2 regions of the Jejuibacter sp. L23 genome follow, and region 2 is predicted to be linked to the other one. Evidence: predicted binding sites of a transcription regulator. Region 2 holds the regulator's gene; the other holds the start of a gene.
What was found. The regulator PurR, encoded in region 2, represses purine synthesis genes. The targets are predictions, from matches to a motif close to CANGCAAACGTTTGCNTG.

Region 1 (3,490 bases), 270 kb from region 2:
GCATCGTGCAGTTGCTGAAGATCGATCTTCTTCATCGGGTACAGCGCTTGCATCACCTGATACGCTTTATGCTGCTGGCGCCCGTCCAGCAGCATCGGCAGCTCCCGCGGCAGAATCTGCCAACACTGACCGAAGGCATCGCGCAGCCAACCGCAGGCGATCTCCTGTCCCCCCTCGCCCAGAATCCGCCACAGCCTGTCGATCTCATTCTGGCTGTCACACCAGACGCACAGCGAAAAGGCGCTGGACAGCACAAAATCGTGGGAATGATCGTTTTCCTGTAACAGGAAAGGCTGGCCACACAGCAGAAAGCGCGACTGCTGGAGCGTACCGTCCGGATTGAGGATCGCCTCCTCCCTCTCACAGGGGGCCAGGGCGTTTCCCCAGGCGGCAATCGCCTCATTTCCCCGACCATATAGCGCATCGCAGAACATCATTCCGGGCGCTATCTCATCACGATCCGCCAGCCGTAGCTGCCAGTTAAGGCCGAAGGGATCCGCCAGCCAGCCAAAACAGTCGCTGAACGGGTAGCTGTCCAGCGCCATCAGTTCGCTTCCGCCTTCGCTTAGCGCCGCCCACAGTCGCTCAAGCCGCTCGCGAGAGCTGCAGTCGACACGCAGAAACTGGGCAGGGGAAAACGGCATTTTCGCATCGCCGTTAAGCGCCAGGAGCTCACAGTCCCAGAGACTAAAATCGACGGTCATCACCGTTCCCCGGGGGAGATGACGATCGTCCGGGTAGTAGTTACGCATCCGCTCATGGCCGTTTTCAAACGCCTGTAGCCAGAAACTGACCGCCTCCTGCGCCCGTTCCTGTAGCCACAGACAGGGAACTATTTTGTTCATCTTTCCCCTCCTCGCCAGCCTAACCATTACTATAGTGCATGGCGGATGGCCAAACAGACGCAAATCAATCCGCCAGCCCTCATCGTCCTCTGCCCGCCGGGGAGTTTTCAGTTTTTTCTGCTGGTTATCTTCCCGCTGGTGCAGGATGCTGCTTTGTGTCAGGATCTGAGGATCCGGCATGCAAAAGAGGAATGCTATGAAAAAGTTTGTAATGGCCGCGGCGCTGGTGATTGGCGGCCTGCTGGCAGGATGTAACCAGCTCACGTCTTATACTATCAGCGAACAGGAGATTAACCAGGCGCTGGCGAAGCGCAATGATTTCTCCAAAGATATTGGTGTGCCCGGCGTGGCCGATGCCCATATCGTACTGACCAATCTGGCCAGCCAGATTGGCCGTGAAGAACCCAATAAGGTCACCCTGACCGGGGATGCCCAGTTGGATATGAGTTCGCTGTTCGGTAATCAGAAAGCCACCATGAAGCTTACCCTGAAAGCGCAACCCTTCTTCAATGCGGAACAGGGCGCTATTTACCTGCGTGAAATGGAAGTGGTGGACACGACCATCGAACCGAAAAAGATGGAGTCGGTACTCCAGACTATCGTTCCCTATCTGAATCAGTCGCTGCGTAGCTACTTTAACCAGAAACCGGCCTACGTTTTGCGCGAAGACAACAGTAAAGGCGAAGCCATGGCGAAGAAATACGCCAAAGGCATTGAAGTGAAACCCGGCGAGATAATCATCCCCTTCACGGATTAATCCTCCCCCGCCCCCCCGGAAAATTTTACGCCGGGGGGTGCAAAGGAAAACGTTTCCGCTTATCCTTAGTGCCCGGCATAATCAGGCCCCACCCGACCGATTCCCTTTAGCCGGAGCACCTCCATGACCGAACAGATCCAGGTTTTAAAAATCCGCCGCCCCGATGACTGGCACCTTCACCTGCGCGATGGCGAAATGCTGCAGACCGTGGTTCCCTGGACCAGCGCCACCTTTGGCCGGGCGATTGTGATGCCCAACCTGGTCCCGCCGGTAACCACGGTAGAAGCCGCCCAGGCCTATCGCCAGCGCATTCTGGACGCCGTTCCCGCCAATCACCACTTTGAGCCGCTGATGACCTGCTATCTGACCGATTCCCTCGATCCGGATGAGCTGGAGCGCGGTATGAAAGCGGGCGTCTTTACCGCAGCCAAACTCTACCCGGCCAACGCGACCACCAACTCCAGCCACGGCGTCACCAGCATTGATGCCATTATGCCGGTACTGGAGCGGATGGAAAAAATCGGTATGCCTCTGTTGGTACACGGTGAAGTCACCCATGCCGATATCGATATTTTCGACCGTGAAGCGCGCTTTATTGAAACCGTGATGGAACCGCTGCGCCAGCGTCTGCCCGGCCTGAAAGTGGTGTTCGAGCATATCACTACCCAGGAAGCAGCCTGGTATGTACGCGACGGCAACGAGCGGCTGGCGGCCACCATTACGCCTCAGCATCTGATGTTTAACCGTAATCATATGCTGGTCGGCGGCGTGCGCCCGCACCTCTACTGCCTGCCGATCCTCAAGCGCAACGTGCATCAACAGGCTCTGCGCGAGCTGGTCGCCAGCGGCTGCGATCGCGTCTTCCTGGGGACTGACTCCGCGCCACATCCCCGCCACCGTAAAGAGGCCTGCTGCGGCTGCGCAGGCTGTTTTAACGCCCCGGCAGCTATGGGCGCCTACGCCACGGTGTTTGAAGAGCTGGACGCGCTGGCGCATCTGGAAGCCTTCTGTTCGCTCAATGGCCCACGCTTCTATGGGTTGCCGGTCAATGAAGAGACCATTGAACTGGTGCGTGAACCGCAACAGATGCCGGAAAGTATTGCCCTTAGCGATGATGCTTTAATCCCTTTCCTGGCGGGTGAGACCCTGGCCTGGTCGGTTAAACGCTAACGGCTGACGATAATCGTCATTCCCCTGTTGCAAGTCGTACGGCTTAACTGTATATATATACAGCATCACCAACAGGGGATTTTTTTATGCGTATTGAAGTGACCATTGCCAGGACCACGGTGTTGCCGCCCGGCGCTCTCGACGCGCTTAGCGGCGAATTCTCGCGTCGTATTGAAAATGCCTTTCCCGAAAGCCCGGGGCAGATTCTGGTGCGCTATGCCGCCAGCAATAATCTCTCCGTCATTGGCGGCTCGTCGGATGATAAAGAACGCATTCGCGACATTCTGCAGGAAACCTGGGAAAGCGCCGACGACTGGTTTTACTCCGCCTGACGCCCCTCTCTTTCTTTGTGCTATTTTGCCGGGATTCGCCGCCCGGCTTTTTTCCCTCCGTTACGTTTCTTAAGAATACTCTCTGAAATTTTAATCCCATTCCCATCGAAACGATGATTTATTGCTCGTATTAATCAAAAAAAGCGCAATCAGTAATCTTAATTTTTATTCAGACTGCAGTACTGGTTGTTTTTTGATATAATGATACTGCTTCACGAATAAAATATGCATTGATCCTCACAGTCCGTTGCTACAAACACGTATTAAGGGGGTATCATGGAAAAAAATAACGAAGTAATTCAGACTCATCCCCTTGTCGGATGGGATATCAGCACCGTAGACAGTTACGATGCTCTGATGTTACGCCTGCACTACCTGACCGCGAA
Region 2 (3,490 bases):
GGGCCACTCGCATCACCCGCATCTGCAGTGGCGGAACCACGGCGAAGGTCGCTGCCCCCCAGACCACCATGGCGATGGCGGCACCGACTTCACTACGCGCCAGCCAGGGGATCGTAACCATAATCACGGTCAGCAGCAGTAAAAACCCTTTCAGGGTGCCGTTGACCGAGCGATCGGCAAAACGGCCGCCAAGATAGTTGCCCAGTGAAAAACCCAGCCCAACCAGCACCAGCATACCGGTAATAAAACCCGGCGAAGCATGAGTCACCCGCTGCAACACTGGCGAAATATAGGTATAAAGCGTAAACATCGCCCCCGCCCCCAGAACCGTGGTCAGCAGCGCCATCAGTACCTGAGGGCGCATCAGTACCCCCAGCTCGCGCTTCACGTCCGGACGATCGCCCGCGCCGCCCGCAGGCAGCGACAGCCACAGGCTTAACATCGCCACCACGCCAAGACCGGCGGTGGCCAGGAAGGACATACGCCAGCCAATGGCGCTACCCAGCCAGGTTGCCGCTGGCACGCCGCCGATATTGGCGATGGTCAGCCCCATAAACATGGTGGCGACCGCGCTGGCCTGCTTCTCTTTAGGGACCAGACTCGCCGCCACTACCGAACCCAGCCCGAAGAAGGCACCATGGTTAAGGCTGGTGATAATCCGGGAGGCCAGAAGCCAACCATAGCTGGGCGCCAGCGCCGACAGCACATTACCGACAATAAAGATTCCCATCAGAAACAGCAGCGCGCTGCGTCTGGCACGATGTGACAGCAGCAGCGTCATCAACGGCGCTCCCACCATAACGCCAATCGCATAAGCGCTGATCAGCATACCGGCCACGGGGATGGAGACACCCACCCCATCGGCGATAACGGGCAGCAGCCCCATGGGCGAAAATTCTGTTGTTCCTATACCAAATGCCCCAATGGCCAGCGCCAGTAAGGGGAAATTAAATTTCATTGTTATTTCTCCGGTAAATTCGGGAGACAGCTTCCGCCAGGGCGGAACTCACTGCTGCCGGAAATCGTCAGGCGGAGAATAATGACAGTCTGCGGGGGAAAGTTAAAGACGTGTTAAAAGCAAAAGGCTGTTGCGCAAATAGCAATAATAGAAAGGCCCGGATACGCAACGACGCGCATCCGGGTCGGGGATTAATGCAGTACGGCAGTCAGTGCGCCGCACACAATCACGCCGAGCGCGATAATAGTGGTGACCAGCGAGTATTTCAGTTCGGTACTCATGATTTTCTCCTGTGCTTTTTTCCATATTAGCGTAATGACTGATTCATTTTCCCACAAACGACCCTGAAAATCCTGTATCAAGTGGCCCTGAATGCAGATTTCCTCTTCCACTTTTAGCAAAGATAGGACAAAATCCCCGGCTAACGTGTTTTTACGCCGTCCGGTAATGCCCTCCTCCCGTCCAGTGTCGCTTCCCCGACATACCTGCAACCTGAAAAGTTGCGCCCCGGGATAAGTCCAGGCAAACGATTAACCGGCCGGTATTCAAGGAGACCAGGAAATGGCCGGGAGTGACGACTGATGGCAACAATCAAAGATGTGGCAAAGCGGGCAAACGTCTCCACCACTACGGTGTCGCATGTTATCAATAAAACCCGCTTTGTCGCGGAAGAGACCCGTAATGCGGTATGGGCCGCCATCAAAGAGCTGCACTACTCGCCCAGCGCCGTAGCCCGCAGCCTGAAAGTGAATCACACTAAAACCATCGGGCTGCTGGCCACCAGCAGTGAGGCCCCCTACTTTGCGGAAATTATCGAAGCCATAGAGAAAAGCTGCTTTGATAAGGGCTATACCCTGGTGCTGGGCAACGCCTGGAATAACCAGGAGAAACAGCGCGCCTACCTGTCGATGATGGCTCAGAAACGCGTCGACGGCCTGCTGGTAATGTGCTCGGAATATCCGGAACCGCTACTGGCGATGCTCGAAGAGTACCGCCATATCCCAATGGTGGTCATGGACTGGGGCGAAGCGAAAGCTGATTTCACCGACTCGGTCATCGATAACGCCTTCGAAGGCGGCTATATGGCGGGACGCTACCTGATTGAACGCGGCCATCGTGATATCGGCGCGATTCCCGGCTCCCCGCACCGCAATACCGGCGCGGGCCGTCTGGCAGGCTTTAAGAAGGCGCTGGAAGAAGCGCGCATCAAACTGAATGAAAAGTGGGTGGTGCAGGGAGACTTCGAGCCGGAATCCGGCTACCGCGCCATGCAACAGATTCTGTCTGCCGCCCAGCGCCCCACGGCAGTATTCTGCGGCGGCGATGTGATGGCGATGGGCGCCCTGTGTGCCGCCGATGAAATGGGGCTGCGGGTGCCCCAGGATATTTCGATTATCGGCTACGATAACGTGCGCAACTCCCGCTACTTTACCCCGGCGCTGACCACCATCCACCAGCCCAAGGACTCACTGGGGGAGACCGCCTTTAATATGCTGATTGACCGTATCGTCAATAAGCGCGAGCAGTCCCGCACCCTGGAGGTTCACCCGCGCCTGATTGAGCGCCGCTCGGTGGCCGATGGCCCGTTCCGCGACTATCGCCGCTAAGTACCACTATCGCCGCCAGGCACAGGGGAGCCCGCTCAACCGGGCTCCTTCAGCCACTCCGCATTCAGCGTTTCGCTATCCCCCAGATAATCCAGCAGCCAGCCCAGCACCGGTGAGTCTTCGTTCTGGCGCCAGCTCAGACAGCAGGCGGCATCAGGAAAGCGATTCTCCAGAGCCAGCGCTACCCACTGACCGCTTTTTATCCGCGGTTGCGCAACGTGGGCTGGTACCATGCCGACACAGAGCCCGGCATCCAGGCACTCTCTTGCCGTCTCCCAGTCCGGCACCACCATGCGCCGCTGGTTATCCAGCAGCCAGGTCGTACGCTTGGGGAGTGAGCGCGAGGTATCTTCCAGGACCAGCGACGGCCAGCGTCGCAGTCGTTCATCATCCAGCGCCCCCTCCGCTACCGCCAGCGGATGACCGGACGCCACCACGCAATGCCAGCGCAGCATCCCCATATCCCGAAAGGCGTAACGGCCACCAACCGGTACTGCCCGGGTGGCGCCGATCGCCAGCTCTACGCGCCCGTCCTCCAGCGCGTCCCATACGCCGTTAAACACTTCACGAGAAACCCGCAGCTCCACATCGGGGAAATGGCGGTAGAAATCCAGCACCAGTTGGCGGGTACGCGCCGGTTTAACGATGTTATCCACGGCGATGGAGAGCTGCCCGCGCCAGCCGTTGGCAATCTGCTGGCAGCGCTGACGGGTGGAGAGCATTTTTTTGATAACCTCCCGTCCTTCGCGCAGAAAAAAGGCCCCGGCCTCCGTCAGTTCGACATCTCGATGGCGGCGCACGAACAGCGGAACCGCCAGCCACGCCTCTAACTGACGTACCGTATAACTGACCGCCGAAGGCACCCGGTGCAGCTCCTGGGCTGCCGAACTAAAGCTGCCGTTGCGGGCAACAGCATCCACCACTT

Region 1: a site for PurR is predicted at 1,645-1,662, ahead of pyrC (dihydroorotase). Genes of this name have one in related genera too.

Annotation. Positions count from the first base shown of each region.
Region 1 covers NZ_CP138199.1:2,067,973-2,071,462, reverse strand. The annotation lists gene SCU88_RS09520 (VOC family protein) at 1-845, opposite strand, end outside; gene SCU88_RS09515 (lipoprotein) at 1,042-1,602, shown strand; gene pyrC (dihydroorotase) at 1,726-2,772, shown strand; gene dinI (DNA damage-inducible protein I) at 2,859-3,104, shown strand; gene bssS (biofilm formation regulator BssS) at 3,381-3,490, shown strand, end outside.
Region 2 covers NZ_CP138199.1:2,337,442-2,340,931, reverse strand. The annotation lists gene SCU88_RS10770 (MFS transporter) at 1-958, opposite strand, end outside; gene SCU88_RS10765 (YnhF family membrane protein) at 1,150-1,239, opposite strand; gene purR (HTH-type transcriptional repressor PurR) at 1,540-2,565, shown strand; gene punR (DNA-binding transcriptional activator PunR) at 2,601-3,490, opposite strand, start outside.